One region of the Faecalibacterium sp. PGM34 genome, then DNA from elsewhere that is predicted to be linked to it. Evidence: a T-box and tRNA genes for the amino acid it is inferred to sense, from the RefSeq annotation. Region 1 holds a T-box; the other regions hold tRNA genes.
The links. A T-box is a leader RNA that pairs with one kind of tRNA and senses whether it is charged. The one in region 1 lies ahead of ACXPUX_RS06910 (valine--tRNA ligase), so its partner is inferred to be a tRNA-Val.

Region 1 (7,212 bases):
TGTCTGCCCCGGGCGCGATGCGGGCGCTGGTGCAGCAGCTGGGAGATGCAGGGCTGCCGCTTTCGGTCATGCCCAACGCAGGCTACCCGGTGGTGGCGCGGGCACAGGTGCGCTATCAGGGCAAGCCGGAATATTTTGCCCGGGAACTGAGCCGCCTTGCAACCGAGGGCGTGCGCATTCTGGGCGGCTGCTGCGGCACAACGCCGCAGCACATCGCTGCCCTGCGCACCGCGCTGGATGCTCTGCCGGAAACACTGCCCGCCGCCCCGGCGGCAAAGCCCGCAGCTGCGGCAAAGCCTGCGGTGGAAACGGACGATGCCTTTTTGCGCAAGCTGCGCGCCGGGCAGCGGGTCATTGCGGTGGAGCTGGACTCCCCCAAGGATGCTGACCTGACTGCGTATCTCGAGGGTGTCCGCCGGCTGCAGGCTGCCGGTGCCGACCTGCTGACCATTGCGGACTGCCCCATTGCCCGGGCGCGGATGGATTCCTCGCTGGTGGCCTGCCGGGTGCACCGGGAGCTGGGCATGAACGTGCTGCCCCACATGACCTGCAGGGACCGCAACCTGAACGCCACTAAGGCGCTGCTGCTGGGACTGTACGCCGAGGGCGTGCGGGAGGTGCTGGCCATTACCGGCGACCCCATCCCCACCGCCGAGCGGGACGAGGTGAAAAATGTGTACCAGTTCAACTCCCGCAAGCTGGCGCAGTATATCGTGTCGCTGGCAGGAGAAGGACGGGAGATGCCCGCACCCATCACGGTGTTCGGTGCGCTGAACCTGAACGCCCGCAATTTTGAGGTAGAGCTGCGACGTGCCGCAGAAAAGCTGGAAAACGGCATGAGCGGCTTCCTTACCCAGCCGGTGCTGTCGGCACAGGCGGTGGAAAACCTGAAAAAAGCCCGGGAAATGCTGGGCGAGCGGGCAAAGATTCTGGCAGGCATCCTGCCGGTGGTCAGCCAGCGCAACGCCATCTTTATGGAAAACGAGGTCAACGGCATCCATGTGGACGAGGCCATCATCCAGAAGTTTGAAGGGCTGGACCGCGCCGCAGGCGAGGAGCTGGGCTTGGAAGTCTCGGTGCAGGCAGCTAAGGCGGCTGCGCCCTATGCGGACGGCTTTTACCTGATGACCCCCTTCAACCGGGTAGCGCTGATGGAGCGGCTCATTGCCCGCCTGCGCACCGAAGTGACGGACTGAGAACCCGTACCAATAAGTTCAAAACCGAGCAATAAGAGTTCGTAGAGCGGCGATCATGCACATAGCCTGAGCTGATACAACTGTAATCTCATAGTCTTTGGAAAGGCGTCTGGAATAGTTGATCCATGCCAGGGTACGTTCTACGATCCATCTCTTCGGAAGGATCGTCCACTCGGGCTTAATTCTCGCAGAAATGTCAACCTCCAGCCCCAGAGTCTCTTTGACATCCTTCTCAAAAGTCTTGCGGTAACCGGCATCTGCGCAAAAGCGCCGGATGGAGGGATATTTCTCGACCGCCCGTTTTGCAGCAAGAATCCCGGCTTTCGTATCATGAATATTGGCAGCATGTACTACGACAGCGAGCAGGTTGCCCATTGTATCAACTACAATGTGTCTTTTTCGTCCTTTCGTTTTTTTCCACCGTCAATTCCACGCTCCTGAGCCGGACCAGTTGTTTTTACACTTTGTGAATCAATGATTCCATAAGTCGGCTGCGCTTTCTTGTCTGCCTGTTCCCTTGTCTGGGCAACCAGTGCTGCCAGGAGCTTCTCCCATAGCCCGCTTTTGACAGCTGCATGATAAAAGTTGGACACCGTGGTATACGGCGGAAAGTCATGGGGAAGATTACGCCATTTACAGCCATTCTCTACAAGGTATAAGACTGCATCCACAAGTTCCCGTTTTTCCCACTTGCTTTTATGCCCTGCAGGGGGAAAGAGAGGGGCAATCATAGCCCACTGGCTGTCCGTCAAATCGCTGGCGTAATGCTTTCTTTCGTTTTTGATAATCATAGCCACATTATACCACATTTTTGATTATTGGTACAGCTTCTTAAAAAGGAGAGCCGGATGAATAAAGAAAAAATCCCCCTGATCTCGGTGATCGTACCGGTCTATAAGGCGGAAAAGTATCTGCCCGCGTGTCTGGACAGCCTGCTGGCGCAGACCTACCGGAATTTTGAGCTGATCGTTGTAAACGATGGCTCGCCGGACGGCTGCTGGCAGATCATGCAGCGCTATGCGGCGCAGGATGCCCGGGTGCGCATTTTCTGTAAGGAAAACGGAGGGGTGTCCTCTGCGCGCAATTTTGGGCTGGAGCAGGCAAAGGGCGAGTACATCGGCTTTGTGGATTCTGATGATCTTGTGTTGCCGCAGTATCTGGAATGGCTGTACGATGCTTTGTGCAGCTGCGGTACCCGGATGTCCATGTGCCGCTACCGCAGCATACAGGAAAACGAGACCCTGTGGACGGTAACGGAATGTCCGGCACCGCAGAGGATCACGGCGGAAAACTACTCGTGGATGCGGGAATGGAGCGGCGGGCACTGCTGGCGGATGCTGACCCACCGGGAGCTGCTGCAGGATATCCGCTTTGACCCGGCGCTGTTCTACGGGGAGGATGCCCTGTTTTTTGTGACAGAATTTCTCAAGGCGGGCAGTATGGCGTTTTTGAACTGCCCGCTCTATGCCTACCTTGAGCGTCCGAGCTCTGCCGTGCGGCAGGAGCCGAGCCTGCGTTTTTACACGGCGGCACTGGCATGGGAACGGGTCTGGCAGCTGGTAAAGGGGCAGCCGGAGCCCTTCCGCAGCACTACGGAGCAACGCTGCATCATGTCCTGCGCCGAGGTGTATTTCCGGCTGGTCAACCAGCCGGAGCGGGACCCGGAAAAGGAAAAAACACTGCTGGAGCTGGCAAAGACGCACTGCCGCGCTGCATGGAAGATCCCGTTGGAGCACAAAAGCCAGAAGCTGCAGGCGCTGATGGTGAGCTACTGTCCGCATCTGGGTGCAATGGTGTGGAAGCTGGTGCGTTGGGTGAAAGGTTTGAAAAACTGATTGACAAATCCTACAAAAAACGCTATATTCTTTTTATAAATGCGTTGAAAAAGAGTGTGCATCGTCTGGAGCCGCACAGAGAGCCGGGGGCAGCTGAAAACCCGGCGGGATACCGGCGGGGCACTGTCACTTTGGAGCAGAAGCGGTGAGCTGAGCCGGTAAGCCGCTTTCGGGTCTGCCCTACGTTACAGGGGCATCAAGGGGCGCGGAGCTTTCCGCGCAATTTGGGTGGTACCGCGGTCATGTATTTACAGCCGTCCCATGGAACGCTCCGTGGGGCGGCTTTTTGCGTCCCACTTCATCAAATTTTTGGGAGGACACTATGAAAGAGCTTGCAAAGCAGTACGATCCCAGTCAGGTGGAAGATCGTATCTACCAGTTCTGGCTGGACGGCGGCTACTTCCACACGAAGGCCGATCCGGACAAGAAACCTTATACCATCGTCATGCCGCCGCCGAACGTTACCGGTCAGCTGCACATGGGTCATGCGGTGGATAACACCATGCAGGATATCCTCATCCGCACCAAGCGGATGCAGGGCTATGCCGCCCTGTGGGTGCCCGGCACCGACCACGCTTCCATTGCTACCGAAGCCAAGGTGGTGGAGGCTATGCGCGCCGAGGGCCTGACCAAGGAAATGGTCGGCCGCGACGGTTTTCTGGAGCGCGCATGGGCATGGAAAACCAAGTACGGCAACCGCATCGTCAGCCAGCTGAAAAAGCTGGGCAGCAGCTGCGACTGGGAGCGCGAGCGCTTTACCATGGACGAGGGCTGCTCTGAGGCTGTCAAGGAAGTGTTCGTGCGCCTGTACGACAAGGGGCTGATCTACCGCGGCAACCGCATGGTCAACTGGTGCCCCCACTGCAACACCTCCATCTCTGATGCCGAGGTGGAGTACGAGGAGAAGGACGGCAGCTTCTGGCATCTGCTGTACCCGGTCAAGGAGACCGGCGAGATGCTGGAGCTGGCCACCACACGCCCCGAGACCATGCTGGGTGATACCGCTGTGGCGATCAACGGCGAGGATCCCCGCTACGCGCATCTGCACGGCTGCCATGTGGTGCTGCCCCTGCTGAACAAGGAGATCCCCATCGTCTGCGATGAGCACGCCGATATGACCAAGGGCACCGGTGTCGTGAAGATCACCCCCGCCCACGATCCCAACGACTTTGAAGTGGGTCTGCGTCACGATCTGCCCATCGTGCGCGTGTTTACCTACGACGGCCACATGACCGGCGCTGCCGACAAGGCTGCTGCCGATGCTCTGTTTGCCGCCGGTAAGAACACCGTCAACGAGCCTCAGGTACTGGACTGCGGCAAGTACGCCGGTATGACCACGCTGGAAGCCCGCAAGGCCATTCTGGCTGACCTGAAGGAGGGCGGTTTCCTGAAGGAGATCGAGCCCCTCAAGCACGAGGTGGGCACCTGCTACCGCTGCCACTCCACCATCGAGCCCATGGTGTCCAAGCAGTGGTTCGTCAAGATGGAGCCGCTGGCAAAGCCCGCCATCGAGAGCGTGGAGAAGGGCGAGATCAAGTTCGTGCCCGAGCGCTTCACCAAGAACTATATGAACTGGATGAAGAACACCCGCGACTGGTGCATCAGCCGTCAGCTGTGGTGGGGCCATCAGATCCCGGCTTGGTACTGCGACGACTGCGGCGAGACCGTGGTGGCAAAGTCTGCTCCCTGTGCCTGCCCCAAGTGCGGCAGCGCAAAGCTGACGCAGGATCCCGACACGCTGGATACCTGGTTCTCCTCTGCCCTGTGGCCCTTTAGCACGCTGGGCTGGCCCAACGAGGACAGCGCCGACCTGAAGTATTTCTACCCCACCAACACGCTGGTCACCGGCTACGATATCATCGGTTTCTGGGTCAGCCGCATGATCTTCTCCGGTCTGGCTTATACCGGCAAGGCTCCCTTTGATACGGTCTGCATCCACGGTATCGTCCGCGACAGTCAGGGCCGCAAGATGTCCAAGAGCCTTGGCAACGGCATCGACCCGCTGGAAGTCATTGCCCAGTACGGCGCAGACGCTCTGCGCTTTATGCTGGTGGATGGCTCCACCCCGGGCAACGATATGCGCTATATCGAAAAGAAGGTGGAGGCTGCCCGCAACTTTGCCAATAAGCTGTGGAACGCTACCCGCTTTGTGCTGATGAACCTGCCCGAGGACTTTGAACCGGGTCTGCCCTGCGAGGAGCTGCTGGACATGAGCGACAAGTGGGTGCTGACCAAGCTGAATCAGGTCGCCGGTGCTATGACCGACAATCTGGAGCACTACGAGATGGGTCTGGCAGCCGCCAAGATCAACAGCTTTATCTGGGACGTCTACTGCGACTGGTTCATCGAGATCGCAAAGCCCCGCCTGAACTCCGGCGATGCACAGCAGGCCGATACCGCCCGCCGCGTGCTGGTGTATGTGCTGGACAAGGCCCTCAAACTGCTGCACCCCTTCATGCCCTTCATCACTGAGGAGCTGTATCAGGCTCTGCCCGGCTCTGCCGAGACTATCATGACGCAGGCGTGGCCCACCTTTGACGCTGCTCACAACTGGGCAGCCGAGGAAGAAGCCTTTGAAAAGGTGATGGATTATATCAAGGCTGTGCGTACCATGCGCACCGAGATGAACGTGCATCCCGCTAAAAAGACCAGCATGATCATCGAGACTGCCGATGCTGCCCCCTTCCAGAACGCACAGGTCTATCTGGCCAAGTTCGCCTTTGCCACCGATGTGACCTTTACCGAAAAGTACGAGGGCAGCACCGACGGCATGGTGCAGGTGTCTACCCACGCCGCCCGCGGCTTCATCCCCATGATGGAGCTCATCGACCGCGAGAAGGAGCTGGCACGCCTGAACAAGGAAAAGGCCAAGGCTGAAAAGGAAATGGCCATGTTCGGCAACCAGCTGAACAACCCCAAGTTCGTGGAGCGTGCCCCGGCGGCTCTGGTGGAGGATATCCGCAATAAGTACGCCAAGAGTCAGGACAAGCTGGCCAACATTGAGCAGAGCATCAAGGCTCTGGGTTAAAATAGTGGAATACAATAACAAAGAACGCACCTCGCTGTGGGTCATGGCCGGGCGGGTGGTCTTTACCGCTGCACTCATCGCCTGCATTTGGTTCATCTTTTCCAACTCCATGGCGGTGGCTACGGTCTCTTCCGGCGCAAGCGGTCGGGTACTGGCGTGGATGCGCATTATTCTGCGCCGCTTGGGGCAGCCGGGGCTGGCAGAGCATCTGACCATGCACATCGTGCGCAAGCTGGCACACTTTTGCGAGTATACGCTGGAGGGCTTTCTGCTCATGCTCTGTATGCGGGTGTACAGCCGTCACCCGCTGCGGCATATCACCGTGCCCATGTTGGGCGGTGTGCTGACGGCGCTGACCGATGAGACCATTCAGCTCTTCTCGGAGGGGCGCAGCAGTCAGGTTACCGATGTGTGGCTGGATTCTGCCGGTGTTCTGGCAGGCATCCTTGTTGCCATCGTGCTGTTGCTGGCCTGCGAGGGGCTGTATTATCACATAAAAAGGAGACACGAATGACCATCCAACAGGCAAATCAGTATTTTGCAGCCCTGCCGGACGGCTTTGCCGACCCGGAGCAGCTGGGTGCGCTGCTGCCCGCCTCGGTGCAGCAGGTGCAGTTCGTGGGCATAGCAGGTACTGCCGGTAAAACGGCGGTGGCGCGTCTGCTGACGGCCATCCTGCACGCGCAGGGCATTCGTGCCGGTGTCTATCATGCCGGGTGCGAGCCCCTTGCGGCTCGCATCCGGGTGGCAGGCGAGCCGGTGGACGAGGCGCTGCTGTGCCGCGCCGCCGATGCCCTTGCCGCCCATGAGGAGCTGCCCATGCAGGCGGCGGAGCTTGCCGCCGCTGCATACTGCTTTGGGGAAGCTGGCTGCACGCTGGCGGTAGTAGAGCTGCCGGACGCGGGCCTTGCTGCGGCACTGCCCAAAATGCCGGTGTGCGCCGTCACAGCGGTGGGGCCGGACGGCGTGAGCCGCTCGGTGGAGCGTCTGGCTGCGCTGGCAGGCGGCGTGATGCGCAAGGACAGCATCTGCGTCACCGCGCCGGAGCAGCCTAAGGCGGTGCTCAGCGAGCTGGTCGTAGCTGCGGGCAAGTGCGGCTGTGAGCTGGTAGTGCCCGACCCGGAGGATATCACCTTTTTGGAAGCGGAACAGT
Region 2 (7,212 bases), 1.1 Mb from region 1:
GTTCAGCACCTTCACCGGGCGGTTCGCGGCGCGGATCTTCTGCTGGTACCACGCCCAGTTGACCGCCTGCTCCGGGAACACGCCGGTGTGCTTGAAGCCGGTGGGGCTGACGATGAGGGTCAGCTTATCCTCCCCTTCGCCGCAGCTGATCTTCCACTTTTCCGGCAGACGGCGGCGGTATTCCCACTCGCCGCCGCCCTGATTGGAGCGGTGGTAGATGGCATCTGCCTTTGCCCACAGGGGGCTCTGCTTGGGGGTCTTCCACACCACCTGCGGGTCGGGGCGGATGAGCAGGGTCTCTCCCCAGCGTTCCAGCCGGTTGCCGTCGGTGGCATCCAGCAGTTCGTAGTCTTTCCAAGTATCTGCAGGGCGCATAGCGTCCTCCTTCCGTTTAATTCCTTTATATGATAGGTCAGAACAGGCTCTGCTGGCCGTTTTCCTCGGCGCTGCCGGTCTCCGGGGCCTTCATACCCAGATGCTCGTAGGCAAGGCGGGTGGCGCAGCGTCCGCGGGGGGTGCGGGTCAAAAAGCCCATCTGCATCAGATACGGCTCGCACAGATCCTCCAGCGTGACGGCCTCCTCGCCCAGCGCGGCAGCCAGCGTTTCCAGACCCACCGGCCCGCCGTTGTACATCTCGATGATGGCACGCAGCAGGCTGCGGTCCAGTTCGTCCAGACCCAGTGCGTCCACGTCCATCCGCTTGAGCCCCAGCAGCGCCACGTCCTGATCGATGATGCCGTCACCCAGCACGGTGGCGAAGTCGCGGATGCGCTTCAAAAAGCGGTTCGCCACGCGGGGCGTGCCCCGGCTGCACTTTGCCAGCTCGTAAGCGCCTTCCGGGGTGATGGGCTGATCCAGAATGCCCGCTGACCGCATGATGATGCGGGAAAGCTCGTCCGGGCTGTACAGTTCCAGCTTGAGCAGCACGCCAAAGCGGTCGCGCAGCGGGCCGGTGATCTGTCCGGCGCGGGTGGTAGCGCCCACCAGCGTGAACCGGGGCAGGTTGATGCGGATGCTCTGGGCGCTGGGGCCTTTGCCGATCATGATATCCAGCGCGTAGTCCTCCAGTGCGGGGTACAGCACCTCCTCCACCTGCCGGGACAGGCGGTGGATCTCGTCGATGAACAGCACATCGCCCTCCTGCAGGTTGGTCAGCAGGGCAGCAAGGTCGCCGGGCTTTTCAATGGCAGGGCCGCTGGTGATGCGGATCTGCACCCCCATCTCGTTGGCAATGATACCCGCCAGCGTGGTCTTGCCCAGACCCGGCGGGCCATAGAGCAGAATGTGATCCACCGGCTCGCCCCGGCGCTTGGCGGCTTCCAGATAGATCTTCAGGTTCTGCTTGGCCTTTTCCTGCCCGATGTAGTCCTCCAGATGCTGCGGGCGGAGGTTATTTTCCTCACTGTCCGCCGGGGTCATGACGGGCTGCATCATTTTTGCGCCGTACAGCGCGGTATCGTCCTGCATTGCTTACCTCCTGCCTGCCATGCTGCGCAAGGCCAGCTTGATGATCTCTTCCACCGGCAGCGCGGCGTCGATCTTTGCGATGGCCAGCGCCGCCTCGCTCTGGCTGTACCCCAGCGACACCAGCGCCGCAATGGCCTGTGCGCTGCTCTGAGTCGCGGGCGTGTCGGCGGCAGAGCCCGCCACATCCTCCAGTGAGATGCCGTCCACAAAGCCCCGCGCCACCTTATCCTTCAGTTCCAGCACGATGCGCTGCGCCAGCTTCGGCCCCACGCCGGAAGCAGCCTTAAAGGCCTTGTGGTCCACCGCCGAGATGGCCAGCGCCACCCGCTGCGGCTCCATGACGCTGAGGATAGCCAGCCCCACCTTGGGGCCCACGCCGGACACGGCGGTCAGCATCTCAAAGCAGGCCTGCTGCTCCTCGGTGGCAAAGCCGTACAGGCTTACATCGTTCTCGGTCACGCTCATCACGGTGTACAGGGTAGCCTCCTGCCCCACACCGGGCAGTGCCCCCGCCACACTGGCCGGGCACTGGGTATAGTAACCCACGCCGCCGCAGCTGAGCACCACGGCGTTCAGGCTTTTTTTCACGATTTTTCCAGTCAGACAGTAGATCATAGAATCCTCTCAGTCAAGACCCGCCGCCCCGCAGGGCGGCTGTGGTATGCGGTCAGATGGGCCCCGCCACCCGGCGGGTGTAGCGGTTGAGCTGGTTGCCGTTGGTATGGCAGAAGGTAATGGCCATGGCCAGCGCATCGGCGGTATCGTCCGGCTTTGGCACGGCAGGCAGATGCAGCAGCACCCGGGTCATCTCCTGCACCTGCTTTTTCACGGCCTTGCCATAGCCGGTGACCGCCTGCTTGACCTGCATGGGGGTGTACTCGTAGATGGGCAGCCCCGCCTGCGCCGCCGCCAGCAGAATGACCCCGCGCGCCTCAGCTACGCCGATCACGGTGGTCTGGTTGTGCTGGTAGAACAGCTTTTCGATGGCAAGCACCTCGGGCTGCGTGCGTTCGATGACCTCCTTGATGCCGGTATACACCTCGTCCAGCCGCCGTTCAAACGGCACGCCCGCGTCCGTGCACACCGCGCCGAAATCCACCGGCGCAAAGCGGTTGCCCGCATACTCCACCACGCCCCAGCCCACGATGGCGTAACCGGGGTCGATGCCCAAAACTCTCATGCTGCGTTCCCTTTCCGACACTACTCCTATTATAGTTTTCTATTATAGCACAACGTCTGGTTGGGGGCAACAAGAAAGCTGTCGCCCGCCGTCCCAAAACCCGCGCTGCACCGCACAGAAGCCGGGTTCCGGGGTGCTTTTTTCAAAAAAGTTTTACAATTTTTGAAAAAAGCCCTTGCTTTTTGTCACAGGCTATGGTATTATAATCTAGCTGATTTCAGCAAAACAGAATATGGACGGTTAGCTCAGCTGGTAGAGCATCTGCTTGACGTGCAGGAGGTCACAGGTTCGAGTCCTGTACCGTCCACCACATCCCCAGACCATTCGGTCTGGGTTTTTTGTTTGTGGTGGGTGCTGCACCGCTTGTAAATCCACCGTATTTTCGTTATAATAAAACTGAAAGAAGGTGGGCACTATAATTTTGCAGTATTTTGTCATAGCATCCGATACGGGCAATAAGATTCCGGTTGAAATCGAAAAATCAACTTCTGCCGACCTTGCAGCGACCCAAGAGAGTTGGCAGACCGACTGGACAAGCGAGTTCATCGGTGATCCCGCACTGGAAAAGTATACCGCCAAGACCGAAGGCGGCGAAATCGTAGCATTGGGTGCTTACCGCGAAACAGAAGCCAGTATGTTCGTGTATATTGAATACATCGAAAGTCACCCAGAAAGTAACCCTACGTTAACTGCAAAACGCAAATATCTGGATATTGGGCGCATGATGATCGCATTCGGCATCCAGCTTTCCATTGATTCCGGTAAAAATGGTGTTGTCACCTTTGAAGCCAAGACGGATGAACTCGCAAAACATTATATCCGGGATTTTGGCGCAATTCAGGTCTTTGCCAAACAGTCCGGTGGACCGATCATGTTGATGGTTGCCGATAATGCGGCGCTTTCTCTTTTCAATACATATCTTTCCTGAAAGGTGGTGCTCCTATGGATATCGAGGTCAAACGAATGTCCCCTACTGCTGTTGAAATGCTTGACCAACTCAGTGCAGTCTGCAAACGGTTCAGCGTTGATTACTATGCAGTCTCCCAGAATCAGCGTGATCTGCTGGACAGCATTGCCCTGCACGAATACCAACTGAAAAAAGCACACGAACAAGGGCTGAAGCGTTCCGAAGTGCCGCCGTTTCTCGGTTTGAAGCGCTCTGACCGCAGCAACGATATGCCCGCCTGAAGGTTCGACTGCCTTGGACAATGCTCCACCACATCCCCAGACCATTCGGTCTGGGGATTTTTTGTTGTCGTTCGCCAGCCCGGAACAGCAAACCGGGAATTTCACTCTTATCGGGGGTGTTCTTTCCTTGGCGGGTGTGATATACTCGGCTTAGTTCAACAAATCGGAATTTGGAGGGGCGAATCATGTGGAATGAATTAGGTATCAGCGGTGGAACCGCAATTGTTATTTTGATCGCGCTGTATTACGTTATCAAATGGGCAGTGAGAAACGGCATCAAAGAAGCTTACCGTGCTATCACGGGAGAGAAAACCGATGAAGATATCCAAAACGAAAAAGAACTGGAAAAACTCGGATCAGATTCAGAAGAGCAATAAAGCTGCACGCGTTCCCGGCAAAGAACAGCGCACAAAAAACCACATAAAGGAGAACCTTCACCATGGAATACAAACGTTTTGGCAATAAGATCATTGTCCGCATCGACAAGGACGAGGAGATTCTTGAACAGGTCAAAGAGCTTGCCCTGAAGGAAAACATCCGCCTTGCCGCTGTGCAGGCGCTGGGCGCCGCCAACAGCTTCACGGTGGGCGTATATAATGTAGCGGAGAAGAAATACTACGCCAACACCTTCAGCGGCAGCTTTGAGATCGTGTCCCTGACTGGCACCATCAACACCATGAACGGTGAATTCTACGCCCACCTGCACATGAGCGCCGGCAACGACAAGGGTGAGGTGTTCGGCGGGCATCTGAACCGGGCGGTGGTCAGCGCCACCTGTGAGATGGTGGTGGATGTTCTGGACGGAACGGTAGACCGCCAGTACGACCCCGTTACCGGGCTGAACCTGTTCAAGTTCTGAGCTGCTTTGTAAAAAATAAGGCCGCTGCGCGATGTTTGCGCAGCGGCCTTTTGCTTATAGCTCCTCCTGCCGGGTGTAGGGCTCCATACCGTGGTCGGCGGGGTCGTAGGATTCCAGCACGGTGATGTAGTTTTCTTGAAAGTGGCACATCACCGTCTTTAGCATGCCGCTCAGCTGCCCCTTTACCGTGATGGTGGACAGGACAAAGTCTGCCACCAGCTGCACAGTATCCGGCTGCAATTCAAAGCACAGACCAACCGCCAGCATGGGGATGACGACCTGCTGCGCCTGCAGCGGCACCGCGCTGCCCAGCTTTTCCAGTACAGGACGGCTCAGCGCCGAGGCTGCCTGTACGCAGCGCTCCACCTTTTCCTGCGGGAAGCGCCGCATCAGCTCCATGCTGCGCAGCTGCGCCACCACGGCGGTATCGCCCCGTACGATGCCCCGGGTCACCTCCGCCTCCGAGCGGGTGTTGGCGCATTGCAGCATACAGCGCATGGCGTCCTCGTAATCCTCGTAGTAGGTCTGACGGTCGCAGAACAGGTTCAGCATAGATTGCAGCACGGCATCGGTCTCCTCGGTGACCGCCAGCCGCCCGAAGTCCATCGGCGTGCCCTCCATCCGTGCGCTGCGGTCGTTCAGCTTCTCCAGCTCCTCCGGGATGACCGTGGAGGGCAGAAAGCGGTCATTGCCGTTGCGGTAAAATCCCCACTCTGCGGGCAGAATGCGGGGGATGACATCGCCGCTGGAAACGATATTGAAGATATTGCTGGTGCCCCAGTTCTTTTTCAGGCTGCCGTCTGCCGCGTGGTTGTTGTTAAAATCCTGCTGTAAATCGGGGCAGTCTGCCGCCGTCAGGGCTGCCGGAGCGGCAAAGGTATAGACGTAGGTGTTTTTCTTTTCCAACTGCGGCAGCACGGCGGGCAGGCGCGCCGCCACAAGGTTGGTCACGCCGCCGCCCCGGCTGTACCCGCCCATCCAGAGCTTCAAAGTGCCCAGCGGCTGACGCTTTGCCGATGCCTGAACGTATCCGCGTATTTTTTCAACCAGCTGCCGCGCCGCCGTCACAAAGCCGGTATGGGCGCTGCCGGGCCCCGCATGAAGGTTGCCGGACCACTCGGCACCGTAGCCGGAGCCGCGCAAAAACGCCCCGATGATGGTCACCTGTCTTCCGCCGCGCACCAGCGTTTTGCGGGCGATGGCACAGGCCACAGTGTCCGGGGTGTTGTTCAGGCTGTGGGTATAGTTGAACAGCTGCACCTCGGTAAAGCCCAGCTTTGCAAAGGCGTCCCGGATATGGTCGGCGCGGCCGACCTCGCCCTCCATCCAATAGCGCTGGTCGCTCTCCCATGGACAATCGGCGGCTGCCGCCATGCCCAAGGTGGCCAGCGCCAGCTGGTTGTCGTACTCCGTGGCAGGGTGGTCGAACAGGCTGTCGCTGTAATAGTAGTCGTGCCGCAGGTCGGCGCTGTTGCGGTCACTGCGGTACCACAGGGTATAGTAGTCGTCCGGCACGGCGCGGCCGACCAGCGCCGTAGCTGCCCCGGCCTGCGGCAGCGCCGCAGCGGGAGCAAGCGCCCCCGCCGCAAGGGTCACCGCAAGACCCTTGCAAAAATCCCGTCGTTTCATGGTTCCATCCCCTCACATCCGCTTCTGCGGCCTGTACCCCGCAGGCTTTTTTATAGTATAATCCTTTTTACCGCCGGATGCAATTTTTACTTGCGGCAGTCAACAAAAACCGGGAAGCTCCGCAGAACTTCCCGGTTGACAGATACAAGAATATTCTTTATTACAGCGAAAGATCCAGCTCGTGGCAGTATTCCACGATATGGTGGAACATCTGCTCCACGGCAGGGGCCATAGAGGCCGGGCGCTGCACGGCCAGACCCACCACGCGGTACTCCTCCGGCTCGATGGGGTACACCTTGACGGCGGCCTTGCAGTCCCGCAGCAGCATCCGCGGCATGATGGAGATGCCCAGCCCGGCTTCCACCATGGCAATGTTGGACTGGTCGTCGATGACATGGCAGCGGCGCTCGGTGCCGATCTTGTATTTCTTGAGGAACTGGCGCATCTCGGCATCGGTGGCGTCGCACTGCACTACAAAGCTCTGGCCGTTCATCAGCGCCGGGGTCATTACGCCGTCCTGCGGCTCCGGCCAGTCCTGCGGCACGATGCACAGCAGCGGCTCCCGGAACAGCTCGGTGAGGTTGAACTCCTCCCGGCAGGTGGAGGACAGGAAGGCGATATCCACCTGACCGGTGCGCAGCCACTCCTTGACATCATCGTAGGTGCCCTGATATACTTCGATCTCGATCTGCGGATAATGCGCCGCAAAGCTTTTCAGCAGCCCGGGCAGCAGCGAGGCGCACACCGAGTTGAATACACCCAGCTTCACCTTGCCCTTTTCCAAGCCGTTCAGGCGGGCGATGCTCTGCTTTAGCGCCTCGTCACTGTTGAGCACATCGCGGATAGAGGGGTACAGGGAAGCGCCGTAGCTGGTCATGGATACGCCGT
Region 3 (7,212 bases), 520 kb from region 1:
ACAGAGCAGATAGCTTTGTTTGTTGCGCTCTTTTTTGTTTTGCGCTTAAGCTTCAGAGCAAGGAGAGAAGATCATGAGCCAGACCAAATACATCCTCTCATTGGATCAGGGCACTACCAGCAGCCGGGCGATCCTGTTTGACAACGAGCAGAACATCGTCTGCGTCCAACAGCGGGAATTTGAGCAGATCTACCCCCATCAGGGCTGGGTAGAGCACAACCCTATGGAGATCTGGTCCAGCCAGTACGGCGTGATGAACGAGGTCATCGCCCAGAGCGGCGTAGACCCCAAGGACATTGCGGGCATCGGCATCACCAACCAGCGCGAGACCACCATCCTGTGGGACAAGAACACTGGACGCCCGGTATATAATGCCATCGTCTGGCAGTGCCGCCGCACCGCGCCCCTTGTGGACGAGCTGCTCAAAACCCCCGGCATGGCAGACTATATCCGGGAAAACACCGGCCTTGTGCCGGACGCCTATTTCTCTGCCACTAAGATCAAGTGGATCCTGGACAACGTCCCCGGTGCGCGGGAAAAGGCCGAGGCCGGGGAGCTTTTGTTCGGCACGGTGGACACCTGGCTGGTTTGGAAGCTGACCGGCGGTAAGGTGCACGTCACCGACCGCACCAACGCCAGCCGCACCATGCTGTACAACATCCGCACACTGGACTGGGACGACACCCTGCTCAAGGCACTGGACATCCCCCGCTGCATCCTGCCCAGCGTGAAGGACTCCAGCGAGGTGTACGGCTATACCAGCATTCAGGGCGTGGATGTGCCGGTGGCCGGTATTGCAGGCGACCAGCAGGCTGCGCTGTTCGGGCAGGGCTGCTTTAAGCCCGGCGATGTAAAAAACACCTACGGCACCGGCTGCTTTTTGTTGATGAACACCGGCAACAAGATCTACCAGAGCAAGAACGGTCTGGTCACCACCATTGCCATCAGCCTTGACGGCGAGGTGGAGTATGCGCTGGAAGGCTCTGTCTTTGTGGGCGGCGCGGTCATCCAGTGGATCCGGGACGGGATGCACCTCATTCAAGACAGCTGCGATTCCGAGTATTACGCCCAGAAGGTGCCGGACAACGGCGGGGTGTACATCGTGCCCGCCTTTACCGGTCTGGGCGCACCTTATTGGGATATGTATGCCCGGGGTGCCATTCTGGGCATTACCCGCGGCACCACCCAGAACCACATCATCCGCGCGGCCGAGGAATCCATCGCCTACCAGAGCGCCGACCTGATGTGGGCCATGGAAAAGGACACCGACATCACCATCAGCACCCTGAAGGTGGACGGCGGTGCCAGCCGCGACCACTTCCTGATGCAGTTCCAGTCCGACATCCTGAACAAGGAGGTGCTGCGCCCCGCCATCCGGGAGACCACCGCCCTTGGCGCGGCGTATCTGGCCGGCCTTGCCACCGGCGTGTGGAAGAGCCGGGAGGAGATCAGCCACCTGTGGAGCTGCAACCAGCTGTTTGAGCCCAAAATGGACGCCGTCCAGCGGGAAAAGCTGGTCAAGGGCTGGCACAAGGCCGTGGGCCGCAGTCAGGACTGGGCCGAGCACGAGGCGTAAGGCAAGAAAGCTTTTGACCGCATAACAGTATAATACCCCCGGCAGGCTGCCACCGTGATGGTGATAGCCTGCCGGGGGTTTGTTATGCCAGTATTTTGTCCAGCTGGAATTGCAGGATGCTGTCCAGCCGCTCCAGCCGTTCCGGGTCGATGGAGAGCACGGGGTGGCCGGTAAAATGGAACGTCCGCAGCTTTTCCAGATCGGCACGGATGCTGTCGGTCAGAAGTCCGCGCGCGGTTGCAATAAAATCAGTGCCAAGCCGCGGAGAACAGTGCCGGATGCACCATTCCGTATTTTTCAGCTGGTCGTTGTCCAAATCAAACAGCAAGCTGCGGTTGTTATCAAAAACGGGTGCCATTTTTTGGACTTGCAGCGTGTCGTTCTCGAACAGGACACCAAAGTTTCCGCTGTGCCGGTCGGTATTCAGGATAAGTGCATCCAGAATGCACATCCGCCGGAAGGCATCGCCGCTTCCAATGCCTTCAAAATAGTGCAGAAATCCGGCGATCGTCCGGTCTTTTGTCAGAACAGCGGCCTTGGCAAGGCCGTAGCGTTCGCTGGTGAAAAGGGCGCACTTGGAGATCAGCTCCCCGTGGTGGAAACCGAGGTCATAGACTGCCGCTCCCGGGCAAAGCGGGACTGCCAGCTGAGAAGCCAGATACTCCGACACCGGTTCCATGCCGAATACGCTGCCGGTCTTATACAGCTGAATGGTGTCCTTCTCCCGCACCCAGCATTTGGCGTACTGCCCGTCTGTACTGAACTCCGGGGAGGTGGACGAGAAGCTCGTGCTGGACACAGAACCGTCAAAAGCAGCCTGCGAGATCATCTCGTTGAAAGGGTTCTGATAAAGAGAAACGTCCCGCCATTGCAGGTCGGCATCTGCTGTCCTGACCCAGAAGGTATCGTTCAGTGACAGCGCATGGGTCACATTCAAATAGCCCTCCAGCGTATCGCAGCCGTATTCCTTCAGCAGCGCTGCAATGTGCGCCCGGTGCTTGGGCGCTTTGCGGCGCTCCAGAAAATCCGTCAGGTTCGTATAGCCGAAAGGCCGCTGCGCGGTGTACCAAAGATCTTCCTGTGCAGCGGTTTCCATGTACTCGTTCTGCTCGCAATGAAATGCAAGCCAGACGGTGTCCTTGTTCAGCAGGAGATAGTGCATCACGAAGCTCCTTTCGGTCAAAAGATGTTGCTGTATCCTTATTATAGCATGGATATCCTTCTTGCCAAGGTGGTTTTTGGCGCGGAAAGCTTTTTGCAGCTGGCGGGTGTACTGCCCTGCTCTGACAGGGCGCAACAAAAAAGCCCCTGACCTAAGTCAGAGGCTCTTGTTTTGGTGGACGGTACAGGACTCGAACCTGTGACCTCCTGCACGTCAAGCAGATGCTCTACCAGCTGAGCTAACCGTCCATGTCATATCGACTTGGATATTTTACCACAGCTTTTTGCAAAAAGCAAGACCTTTTATGCTTTTTATGCGTTCTTTTTTTACTTTTCCGGCGAAAGCGCCCGGCGGATGATATCGTACAGCACCGGCTTCATGGCGTCGATGTTGTCCGGCTTGCCCTCCAGAATGCTGGAATAGCATACCGACATACACATACTGCCAAGGGCGGTGATGCGCTGGTAGACCTCCCGTTCGGTGCGTCCGGCCATCTCCGGGCTGGAAAGCACGATGGCCAGCAGCTTGCGCATCAGGGGCTCGGCTTCCCTGCTGGCTTCGATCTGGTCCAGCCCAGGCCAGACGAAGTTGCGCTCCAAGAACCGCAGCACCAGCACGTCCTGCCGCAAAGCCTCGATGATATGGTCGATGACGAACACCACCTGTGCGGTAAAGTCGGGCAGCTCGGGGTGCTGCTCGACCGCAAGGCAGGCATCGCTCAGCAGCTGGTAGCTCACCCGCCCCAGCAGCGCCTGCATCACCGCGCCCTTATCCTGAAAATACAGATAAAACGTGCCTTTGCCCACCTTTGCCCGGCTGGTGATATCCTCCACGCTGGTCTTGGCGGTGCCCCGCTCCAGAAACAGCTCGTAGGCTGCATCCAGCAGGGCGCGGCGCTTTTCCTGCTTCTTCCCTTCCACGGTGCTCATGCTATGGGTAGATTCCTCTTTTCTCTGAATTTAGACGCAGGTATGTGCTGCGTCCGGTCTGCGTACCTTAGTTTAGCAGTCCTTGGCCGTTTGTGCAAGCCCGGTTTGCTATACAATTTTTTGCCGATGATAAAAAAACTGACTTTCAGTCACTTTTCCTGCTTGACACACTGTCCGGGGTGGATATAATAGTGTTTGCCCGGAAGATGACCGACAGTCAGTTTTGCGGACATTCCCAATCAACTTTCTATTCTGGAGGGTTCTCATGAAAAAGATCGCACAAGGCATCGTGCGTCTGCGCAAGCTGATCTTAACAGTGGCCGTGCTGCTGTTGATCCCTTCCGCGATCGGCGCCATTGCCACCCGCATCAATTATGACATCCTCACCTACCTGCCGCAGGATCTGGACTCCATGATCGGCGAGGTAACCCTTGAGGACGATTTCCATCTGGCCTCCACCGGTATGATCACGGTAGAGGGCCTGCCAACCAATGAACTCATCGCTATGAAAAAGGAGATAGAAGCCGTGCCCGGCGTCACCCAGACCTTCTGGCTCAGCGATGTGATCGACCCCAACATCCCCACCGCCATGCTGCCTGCCGATATGCAGCAGTTCATGTTCGGCAAGAACGATTCCACCATGCTGATCGTCCGCTTCGACGCACCCAGCGCCAGCGACGAGACTATGGATGCGGTCGCGCAGATCGAAAAGCTGCTGCGCAAGGACTGCTTCTTTGGCGGCTTGAGCGTCATTCTGCAGGACACCAAGGCGCTGGTCAATCAGGAAATGCCCATGTACATCCTGATCGCCGTGGGTGCCAGCCTGCTGGTGCTGTTCCTCTCGCTGGAAAGCACCCTCACCCCGCTGCTGTTCATGCTGGGTCTGCTGTTCCCCATCGCGTACAACTTCGGCACCAACATCTTTCTGGGGCAGATCAGCTACATCACCGAGGCTCTGGCCACCGTGCTGCAGCTGGGCGTTACAATGGACTTTTCCATCTTCCTGCTGCACCGCTATGAGGAAGAAAAGGAGCTGCGCTCCTCCAATGAGGAGGCCATGACCAGCGCCATCTGCAAGACTATGACCTCCATCTCCGCTTCCAGCCTGACCACCATTGCAGGCTTCCTTGCTTTGTGCGCCATGCGCCTGACGCTGGGCCGCGATATCGGCCTTGTCATGGCAAAGGGCGTGGCACTGGGCGTCATCTGCACCGTGGTCATCCTGCCTTCCCTGATCCTTACCTTTGATAAGTGGGTGGAAAAATACAAGCACCGCACCGTCATCCCCAAGCTGACCAAGCTGAGCTACTTTGTTTCCAAGCATTCCGTGCCCATCGTGGTCGTGTTTATCCTCATCCTCATCCCCTTTGCCATTGCGCAGAACAAGACCAGCGTGTACTACACCCTGTTCGATTCCCTGCCCCAGGACCTGACCGGCATCGTGGGCACCAACAAGCTGGGCGAGGACTTCGGCATGACCACCAGCCACTTTATTCTGGTGCATGACGATCTGACCGCTACGCAGGTGTCCGACCTGTGCGACGAGCTGAAGGAGGTGGACGGCATCACGCAGGTGATAAGTCTGGACTCCATTACCGGCCCCGGCTTTGACACCGAGCTGCTGCCCGACAGCGTGATGGAGATCCTGCAGTCCGGCGGCTACAAGCTGATTTTGGCCAACAGCTCCTACAAGACCGGCACGGATGCCATCAACAGCCAGCTGGACGAGATGATCGGTCTGGTCAAAAACGTAGATCCCGAGGGCGTCATCACCGGTGAAGGTGCTATGACCAAAGACCTGATCGAGGTTGCAGACGTGGACTTCAAGAACGTCAACGTCTGGTCTATCATGGCAGTTCTGGTCATCATCGCCATCTCCTTCAAGAGCATCTCCATTCCGGTGCTGCTGGTCGCCAGCATCGAAGCCGCTATTGCCATCAATATGGGCATCCCGTACTTTACCGGTACGCAGCTGCCCTTCATCGCCAGCATCGTCATCGGCACCATCCAGCTGGGCGCTACCGTGGACTACTCCATCCTGATGACCACCCGTTATCACGAGGAGCGCGCCTTTGGCCGCACCCCCAAGGAAGCTGCCCAGCAGTCGCTGGAGCATTGCAGCCAGTCCATCCTGACCAGTGGTCTGACCTTCTTCGCCGCGACGGTCGGCGTGGCTGCCATCAGCAAGATGGAGCTGCTGCGGAGCATCTGCCTGCTGATCTCCCGCGGCGCTCTGATCAGTATGCTGGTCATTCTGGTGGTGCTGCCCGCCGCCCTGATGCTGTGTGACTGGATCATCCGCCACACCACCCTGAAATGGATGGTACCTGAATCTGCCAACGCCAAGAAGTCTGAAAAGGAGTAATGCGTTATGAAAAAATCGCTTCGTTTCGCCAGTGCGGCGCTGGCAGTTGCCCTCGCCGCCAGCTGTGCAGCCCCGGCTTTTGCCGCAGGCGGCAGCAGCTTTACCAAGTCTGAGACCGTATACTCTGTGATGAACGCCGATGGCTCCATCCAGAGCACCACCGTCAGCGAGCACGTTTACAGTGCCTCCGGTCTGTCCAAGGTGACCGACCAGAGCACCCTGACCAACATCCAGAACACCGAGAGCAGTGCCGAGTTTACACAGGACGGCGAAAAGCTGGTGTGGAACACCGATGATACCGATGTGTATTATAAGGGTGACACGAACCGCGCCCTGCCCATTCAGGCTACCGTCACCTACGCACTGGACGGTCAGGAAGCCGCACTGGAAGATCTGATCGGCAAGAGCGGCCATCTGACCATGACCATCGCCCTGAAGAACAATGAGACCGGCACCGTGAACGTGAACGGCACCGACCGCACCATCGTCACCCCGCTGGTCACCGCTGTGGGCGTGATCTTCGGGCAGGATGCCACCAACGTGGTGGCTGCCCACGGTCTGGTGGAAAGCGCCGCCAAGAGCAATGTGGCTGCCTTTGTCACCCTGCCGGGCGTGAAGGACTCCCTGTCCGGTCTGCTGCCGGACGAGCTGGATACCATCGAGGACTATCTGCAGGACACCATCACGGTGGAAGCGGATGTCACTGAACTGACCTGCCCGCAGGTGATGATGGCCTGCGCCACCAGCGCTGCGGCTCTGGGCACTGACAATGTGTTTGACCTGAGCAGCCTCAACGACCTGACCGACGGCATCAACCAGCTGAACGACGCCATGAGCCAGCTGCTGGACGGCGCTTCTCAGCTGGAGGACGGTACCAGTCAGCTGGCCAGCGGTGTGCTGGCACTGCTGGACGGCGCTAACACCCTGAACAATGGTGCAGCCGCGCTGGACGAGGGTCTGGGGCAGCTGACCACCGGTCTGGACACCCTGAGCTCCAACAACAGCGCCCTGAACAGCGGTGCACAGCAGGTGGCTGACGGCGTGCTGGCTTCTGCCAACAAGACCCTGAAAGAGGGCGGCCTGATCGACACCGACATGACCTGGGATAACTACGCTGCGGTCATCGACAACATCCTGACCATCAACGACAAGACGCTGGCTGCCGGACGCCGCAAGATGG
Region 4 (7,212 bases), 1.3 Mb from region 1:
GGTCGTTTTGCGTGCGCATTCGGTTTTTTGCTTCCAAATGTAAACCAATATATTTGTATATTTTTCACAAGCAGATGTATCTAACACGCCGTAAAAAGAAAGCCGCCGCAGGACTTCCGTTTTCGGAAATTCTGCGGCGGCTGCCGGTTTCTTAACTTATTTTTGCAGCGGGAAGATGATCTTTTCCGCAAAGAATTCGCCCTGCTCTTCCAGGGTCAGCGTGCCTTTATACTTCTGCACGATACGCCGGATCACCTTCAGCTCGTATTGTGCGGAGCGGTTTGCCTGCTTTTCCGGCGGGCGCAGCGGGCTGATGATATTCGCCACCACAAAGCCCTGCCGCACACAGACCAGCAGGTCAATGACACGGCACTCCGGGCGGGCAGTCTGCACCGCGCTTTCCACGGCATGATCCAGTGCATTGGCAAACAGCGCGTACAGATCCCCTGCCTCGATAAAACCCAGACAGCTGCCGTTTGCCACGGCATTCAGCTGGATGCCCCGGGACTCGCACAGCAGGCTCTTCTCGGTCAGCACCACATCCAGCACCTCGTTGCCGGTGTTGCAGTTCGCATCATAAAGGCGGGCTGCGCGCTCGGCCTCCTCGATGCGCTCTTGCGGCACCGCTTCGGGCGACAGCTTGCGGAGATCGGCGATCTGCACCTTCAGTTCATGGCAGCGCTTGTTGATGATCTGCACATTCTGCCGGGCGACCTGATACTGCTGACGCTGGCGCTCGTACAACAGGTTCAGGGCATTCATCTCTTTTTCCATGGCAGATTTCTTGAACAGCTCTGTCTGGAAATACAATAATGTAAGAAAATAGAGCTGTCCGGTAACCAGCGTAGCCACCAGACTGGGCGGCCATGAATCGATAGAGGTATCGCTTAAAACCGCTGCCTGCACCATAAACAGGCTCCCAATAAAAAATGAACTGAACAACTGCCGGGGCCCGATATGGTATTCCCCCTTATAGGGAAGCTGCCGGGCAGGCAGTGCATACACCACCCCAAAGAACACCGTCCCGGACAGCAGCTGTACCAGAACCGCCCAAGGGGAAGTCATATTCAGCGGGTGTCCATGCCGGGAAAAATACAGTTCCAGAAAGCACCAGCCCTCGTAGGCGCACTGCGCGATGAGCAGGCTCCACACCGCGCAGTACATCGCACCTTTTTTATTGATAACCGTACACAGGTAGATCATCCCGGCCAGCAGCACAAAAAAGGAAATATAAAGCACCAGCAGCAAAAGCTGCTGCTGCCACAGTGTTGTGGACTGTGCCAGCGGATCCAGCAGCTGTGCCAGTAAAAGCAGCGGGAACAGCATCCCACAGGCACGCGCCCAGAAATGGGAGCGATGCCGTAAAGGCAGGCAAAAGACCAGCGCCGCGCCCCAGCGCAGCAGCGCCCGGAGCAGGCTGTTCAGCAGGGATGTTGTCACAGCACACCTCCCATATAGGACGCCACTGCGGTAAGAAAGGCCGTGCGCTGCCGTCGGCTGATCTCAAGTCGGTCGTCTTTCACAAGGGCAAAGTCACTTTCAACGCCCTTGACGTAGGCCAGGTTGACCAGATAGCACTGGTTGCAGCGGACAAAGTGGTACTCGGCAAGCTGCTTTTCGGCGCTTTGCAGGCTGGCGCGCACCGCAAATTCTCCTTTGGCGGTGTGGTAGTACAGCATCCGGCTGCGGGTCTCCAGATAATAGATATCCGCAGTGTCCAGCAGCTGGATGCCGCCGCCCGCCAGCTGCAGCACCACCTGCCCGCCTCTGCGCCGCTGCACCCGCTGGATGGCGCGGGAGAGCTTTGTGCAGAACTGATAATAATTCACCGGTTTCAGCACATAATCCAGCGCGTCCACCTCGTACCCCCGGATGGCGTACTGCGCCATGTTGGTCACAAAGACCAGCACCACCTCCGCGTCCACCGCCCGGATGGCTTCGGCAGCGGCAAAACCGTCCAGCCGGGGCATCTCCACATCCATAAAAATGATGTCGAACCCCGGCGTATAGTGCTCTGCAATCTCGGAGCCGTCCGCAATGAGGCTGATCTCCACCTGTAACCCCTGCTCCTCGGCATATTGCCGAACGAACCGATTCAGGCATTCCCGCGTTTCCTCCTGATCTTCCACGATCGCGATTCTGAACATCCTGCACCCACCTTCTCTCTGCGTCTGATCGCCGTATCACTCTTTTTATTGAAACATACTTTTCTGTGAAATGCAATGGAAAACCTTTGTTTGAAACGAGGTTGTTTTTAGACGCCCGTCTTGTAGGGGCGGCCAAGTTCGCACAAAGCAAGCTTCCTTCTGCAAAGCAAAAAGGCAGGATACCACTATCATAGTGATACCCTGCCTTTGCTCGTTTACCGTTCCGATTAGTTCTTCCGCAGAACCTCCGATAAACAAAAAACGTACCCGAACCCTTTTTCGTAAAGAATCGGGTTCGAGTACGAACTGTATGGTGGAGAATTAGGGACTCGAACCCCAGACCCCCTGCGTGTGATGCAGGTGCTCTAACCAGCTGAGCTAATCCTCCATATTCGCTTGTGTTGTGCGCTCCGAACTGGAACGTGATTATTATAGCACGGCCTTTGCCGAAATGCAAGCCCTAATTTGAAATTATTTTACTTTTTTCGAAACACTTTCCTTCCCAGCAAAAACGCCATGCCGGGTGCCGGGCGTGCAACATTACCGCCGGGCAGCTGCACCGGCTGCGCCCTGCACAAAAAATGTGCGGCAGGCTGTTGCTCTTTGCCTGCAAATCGTGTATACTTGGGGGCAGAAAGCTGCATAAGAGAAATCGAGGGATGAATATGCTGACACTTCGCGGGATCATCACGCTGGTAATATTGGCTGTGCTGTTTGCGCTGGCCGTGGTCTGGATCTCCAGACAGGGCGGCTGGAAGGGCGAGGGCTGCAACGGCAACTGCGCTTCCTGCCACAGCCATTGCGAGGACCCGAACGCCAAGAAGAAATAACCCAAACAGGGCTGCTGCACGAAATACGGTGCAACAGCCCTGTTTTATCCCGCTATTGCTGCGGAAAAATGATTATAATTTGTGCCCAAGAAACGTCCGCAGACCTTTCTTGGGCACTTTTCACTGTTGTTTCCGTTCAGAACGCACCGCGCTGGGCGGCATAGACGGCGATGGTGCTCAAAAGATCCTGCAGCGCCTTCTGGTAGGTAGTGCGGCCGATGTGCAGCTGCTCTAAGATCTCGTCCTCCGGGCGCTGCTCAAAGAAACGCATCCGCAGCAGATCTGCCCGCATGGGGTCGTGCACCTGATAGTAGTCGATTCCCTCATCAATGGCGCTTTGCCAGCGGCGGTTTTCCGGCGTGCGTGCCCAGTGGCGCTCGCCGTACTTGCGCAGGGCGTTCCGGGTCAAGTCGCGTTGTTCCTGCGTCACTGGCGCTTCCCCCTTTTGGGCAGTTCCAGCGTTGCACTGCGCGAGAACCGGTTCTCGGCATCGAAAAAGCAGGCGTCCCGCTCGGCCATCGTCAGGCCCAGCATGGTGGAAAGCCGCTCGGCTTCGTCCAGCTTGAACTGAGTCTCGCCCAGCAGCTTGTGCCGCAGGGTGTTGCTGCTGATGTGCAGCACACTGGCCACATATTGCAGCTTGTAGCCACTGTCTTGGATGTAAGTGTAGATCAGGTTTGTGTTTGCCATGGCTTTGCTCCTTTTTTGTAGTTCATCGCATTTGCAACAATCATTGGTTGTATTATACTTTGTTGTTGATTAACTGTCAACCTATAATTTCCAAAACGCTCGTCAATTGTTGATTTTCAGGAAATTTTCTGCTATACTCAAAGCAGAAAGCCGCGTTTCACGCTACAACCCATAGTTTTCAGGAGAACCGCCATGTCCGATCTATCTACCCGTGTCCGTCTGCGCCGGGAGCAGCTGGGCCTTTCGCAGCAGGAGCTTGCCCGGCGCATGGGCTACCGCTCCCGTTCCTCCATCACCAAGCTGGAAAAAGGCATCAACGACCTACCTCAGTCCAAAGTAGAGGAGCTGGCGCAGGCTTTGGAGACCACCCCCGCCGCCCTGCTGGGGCTGGACACGCCCTGCGCCTGCCCCCCGGGCTTTGAGCCTCTGCCCGCCATGGTGCAGGTACCGCTGATCGGCTCCATCGCCTGCGGCACCCCCATCACCGCCGAGCAGAATATCGAGTGCTATATCGGGGTGCCCGCTGCGTGGCACGCAGATTTTGCCCTGACCTGCCACGGCGACAGTATGTCTCCCACGATCTGCAACGGGGATATCGTCTGCATCCGCTGCCAGCCCGAGGTGGAGCAGGGTGAGATCGCCGCCGTGCGGGTGGGCGAGGAAGCCACCCTCAAGCACTTCCACCGGCAGGGCGATGCTGTGATGCTGCTGGCGGATAACGCCGCCGTCTGCCCGCCCATGTTCTACGCCGGAGAGCAGCTTTCGGAGCTGCACATTGAGGGTAAAGCCGTGGGGCTTTGCCGCGGCCTATAAGATAAGGAGAGAAAGGAGCAGCCCGTGTTCGGCAAAAAGAAAGCGTTCCCCGCTTACGACTCCGCCACCCAGAAGCCGGTGCTGCGGTGCAGCATCTGCACTGGGGAGCAGGTGGCCGGGTTTCAGGATCTGCACACCGGCCATTTTACCGAGGTGCAACTGATCCGCAGCCCGCAGGAATTGCAGTCCTTTCGCAGCCGGTACGGCATCCCCGCCGACTGCCCTATTGAAAAGATTTATTGAGCAAGGAGTTCATCATGCAGCAGGCACCCGAAGCCATGACCCTGAAGGTCATTGCCCATATCCACACCGCCTTTCCCACCAAGTTCGGCATCCCGCGCCAGAGCGGGCTGGTAGAAGAGCTGCGGGGCGAGATCCTCTTTACCCCGGAATACCGCAACCCCGACGCCCTGCGCGGGCTGGAGGATTTCAGCCACATCTGGCTGGTGTGGCAGTTTTCCGGTGCAGTGCGGGAAAGCTGGTCCCCCACCGTGCGCCCGCCGCGCCTTGGCGGCAACACCCGTGTGGGTGTGTTCGCCACCCGGTCGCCCTTCCGGCCGAACCCTCTGGGGCTTTCCAGCGTAAAGCTGGAAGCCATTGAGCAGCGCCCGGACGTGGGGCCGGTGCTCATCGTGCGCGGTGCCGACCTGATGGACGGCACCCCCATCTACGATATCAAGCCCTACATCCCCTACGCGGACTGCCACCCGGATGCCGCCGAGGGCTTTACCGGGCAGACCCGCACCCACCATCTGGAGGTGTCCTGCCCGGAAGCGCTGTGGCAGACCGTACCGGAGGCCGACCGCGCCGCTTTGCAGGGCGTGCTTGCCAGTGACCCCCGCCCCTCCTATCAGCACGACCCGCAGCGGGTATACGGCATGGAGTTTGCCGGGCTGGAAGTGCATTTTACCGTGGACGGTGCTCAGCTCACCGTGCGGGACATCACCCTATTATAAAAGGAGCCGTTCATGGAACTGCGGACTGTCAATACCTTTCTGCACATCGCCGAGCTGCACAGCTTTTCCCGCACCGCGCGGCAGCTGGGCTACTCGCAGTCGGCGGTGTCCTCCCAAATCGCACAGCTGGAAGCCGAGCTGGGCACCCCGCTGTTTGACCGCGTGGGCAAAACGGTACGTCTGACCGATGCCGGGCAGACCTTTTTAGGCTACGCCCGCACCCTGCTGGAAACTGCCCAGCAGGCGCAGGCCGCCTTGCAGCCCGCCCAGCAGGTGCGGGGCAGCCTGCGCATCGCGCTGGCAGATTCCGTGTGCAGCACCTTTTTGCCGGGGCTGTTGCAGCGCTACCACGCCCGCTGCCCGCAGGTGGAGCTGGTGCTGCACACCGCCAGCTCGGACGAGATGCTGCAATTGCTGAGCACCAATCAGGTAGACCTTGTCTACACGCTGAACCAGCCCCTTTTGCAGCCCGCGCTGGTGCTGGCTGCGGACGTGCCGGAGCCGGTGTGCTTCATTGCACCGCCGCAGCATCCGCTTGCGCAGGAAAACGCGCTCCCGCTGGACATTCTGCCCCGGCAGGAGTTTCTGCTTACCGAGCGGGGCATGAGCTACCGGGACGCGCTGGACCAGTGCATGGCGGCGCACGGCCTTGCCATCCATCCCTATCTGGAACTGGGCAGCGCCGCGCTGCTGTGCCAGATGGTAGAACAGGGCATGGGACTTTCCTTTTTGCCGGAGTACATCGTGCGCAGCGCACTGGCCGAGGGGCGTCTGGCGCGGCTGAACGTGCCGGACTGCACCGTCATGATGCACCGGCAGCTGTTCTACCACCGCGATAAATGGGTGACCCCCCAGATGAACGTATTCATCGAGCTGGTGCGGCAGGGCGCACAGATAAAATGATGGGGTTCAGAAACGCCTGCGGGCGTTTCTGAACCCCATTTTCACGGGAGGGTTTTCCAAAACGAAAAACCGCCGAAGGTTTCCCTTCGGCGGTCTCTCGTATGATAGGAGGATCAAAAATGATCTTTGCTAAGTCTTAGTTCAGGATGGTCTGCTCGGTCTCGATGTCGAACAGGTGCACCTTATGGGGATCGAATGCAACGCGGACGGTGTCTCCGTTGCGCGCCTTGGAGGTGGGAGCAACACGAGCGGTCATCTTGTTGCCCTTGTACTCCAGGTACAGGTAGATCTCAGCGCCCATCATTTCGGAAACATCAACCTGAGCATCCAGCTGGCAGTCGGTGTGCTTTGCCATAAACTCGGGCTCGTCATCGATATCCTCGGGACGGATGCCCATCTTGATCTTCTTGCCAACGTAGGAATCCAGCTTGCCGTCGGCGGTCTTTTCCTTGGGCAGGGGGATCACGTCGCCGCCCAGGTCAACACCGTACAACTCGCCCTTCTTGATCAGGGTGCCGTCCAGGAAGTTCATCTGAGGGCTGCCGATGAAGCCAGCAACGAACATATTGCAGGGCATATCGTACAGGTTCTGCGGAGTATCGACCTGCTGGATGATGCCGTCCTTCATAACCACGATACGGTCGCCCATGGTCATAGCCTCGGTCTGGTCGTGGGTAACGTAGATGAAGGTGGTAGCCAGCTTCTTGTGCAGCTTGATGATCTCGGTGCGCATGGAGGTACGCAGCTTAGCATCCAGGTTGGACAGGGGCTCGTCCAGCAGGAAGACTGCCGGGTTACGAACCATTGCACGGCCCAGAGCAACACGCTGACGCTGACCACCGGACAGAGCCTTGGGCTTGCGGTCCAGCAGGT

Region 2: it has a tRNA-Val gene. The T-box ahead of ACXPUX_RS06910 (valine--tRNA ligase) is inferred to sense a tRNA for this amino acid. The anticodon was not compared.
Region 3: it has a tRNA-Val gene. The T-box ahead of ACXPUX_RS06910 (valine--tRNA ligase) is inferred to sense a tRNA for this amino acid. The anticodon was not compared.
Region 4: it has a tRNA-Val gene. The T-box ahead of ACXPUX_RS06910 (valine--tRNA ligase) is inferred to sense a tRNA for this amino acid. The anticodon was not compared.

The regions. Positions count from the first base shown of each region.
Region 1 is NZ_CM136898.1:1,473,308-1,480,519, forward strand. Features, by position in the region: gene ACXPUX_RS06890 (bifunctional homocysteine S-methyltransferase/methylenetetrahydrofolate reductase) at 1-1,196, shown strand, start outside; gene ACXPUX_RS06895 (transposase) at 1,215-1,571, opposite strand; gene ACXPUX_RS06900 (transposase) at 1,580-1,987, opposite strand; gene ACXPUX_RS06905 (glycosyltransferase family 2 protein) at 2,045-3,031, shown strand; T-box leader at 3,067-3,296, shown strand; gene ACXPUX_RS06910 (valine--tRNA ligase) at 3,354-6,059, shown strand; gene ACXPUX_RS06915 (VanZ family protein) at 6,064-6,573, shown strand; gene ACXPUX_RS06920 (folylpolyglutamate synthase/dihydrofolate synthase family protein) at 6,570-7,212, shown strand, end outside.
Region 2 is NZ_CM136898.1:332,295-339,506, forward strand. Features, by position in the region: gene ACXPUX_RS01680 (class I SAM-dependent methyltransferase) at 1-375, opposite strand, end outside; gene ruvB (Holliday junction branch migration DNA helicase RuvB) at 413-1,468, opposite strand; gene ruvA (Holliday junction branch migration protein RuvA) at 1,472-2,083, opposite strand; gene ruvC (crossover junction endodeoxyribonuclease RuvC) at 2,136-2,648, opposite strand; tRNA gene ACXPUX_RS01700 (tRNA-Val) at 2,883-2,958, shown strand; gene ACXPUX_RS01705 (hypothetical protein) at 3,070-3,576, shown strand; gene ACXPUX_RS01710 (hypothetical protein) at 3,591-3,836, shown strand; gene ACXPUX_RS01715 (DUF6019 family protein) at 4,022-4,213, shown strand; gene ACXPUX_RS01720 (PPC domain-containing DNA-binding protein) at 4,276-4,695, shown strand; gene ACXPUX_RS01725 (lipase family protein) at 4,750-6,324, opposite strand; gene ACXPUX_RS01730 (LysR family transcriptional regulator) at 6,485-7,212, opposite strand, start outside.
Region 3 is NZ_CM136898.1:957,333-964,544, reverse strand. Features, by position in the region: gene glpK (glycerol kinase GlpK) at 74-1,576, shown strand; gene ACXPUX_RS04555 (HipA protein) at 1,659-2,738, opposite strand; tRNA gene ACXPUX_RS04550 (tRNA-Val) at 2,911-2,986, opposite strand; gene ACXPUX_RS04545 (TetR/AcrR family transcriptional regulator) at 3,065-3,667, opposite strand; gene ACXPUX_RS04540 (efflux RND transporter permease subunit) at 3,933-6,032, shown strand; gene ACXPUX_RS04535 (hypothetical protein) at 6,039-7,212, shown strand, end outside.
Region 4 is NZ_CM136898.1:151,015-158,226, forward strand. Features, by position in the region: gene ACXPUX_RS00680 (GHKL domain-containing protein) at 157-1,440, opposite strand; gene ACXPUX_RS00685 (LytR/AlgR family response regulator transcription factor) at 1,437-2,147, opposite strand; tRNA gene ACXPUX_RS00690 (tRNA-Val) at 2,459-2,535, opposite strand; gene ACXPUX_RS00695 (FeoB-associated Cys-rich membrane protein) at 2,807-2,977, shown strand; gene ACXPUX_RS00700 (hypothetical protein) at 3,114-3,407, opposite strand; gene ACXPUX_RS00705 (hypothetical protein) at 3,404-3,667, opposite strand; gene ACXPUX_RS00710 (LexA family protein) at 3,860-4,480, shown strand; gene ACXPUX_RS00715 (aspartate dehydrogenase) at 4,505-4,723, shown strand; gene tsaA (tRNA (N6-threonylcarbamoyladenosine(37)-N6)-methyltransferase TrmO) at 4,738-5,436, shown strand; gene ACXPUX_RS00725 (LysR family transcriptional regulator) at 5,449-6,339, shown strand; gene ACXPUX_RS00730 (ABC transporter ATP-binding protein) at 6,476-7,212, opposite strand, start outside.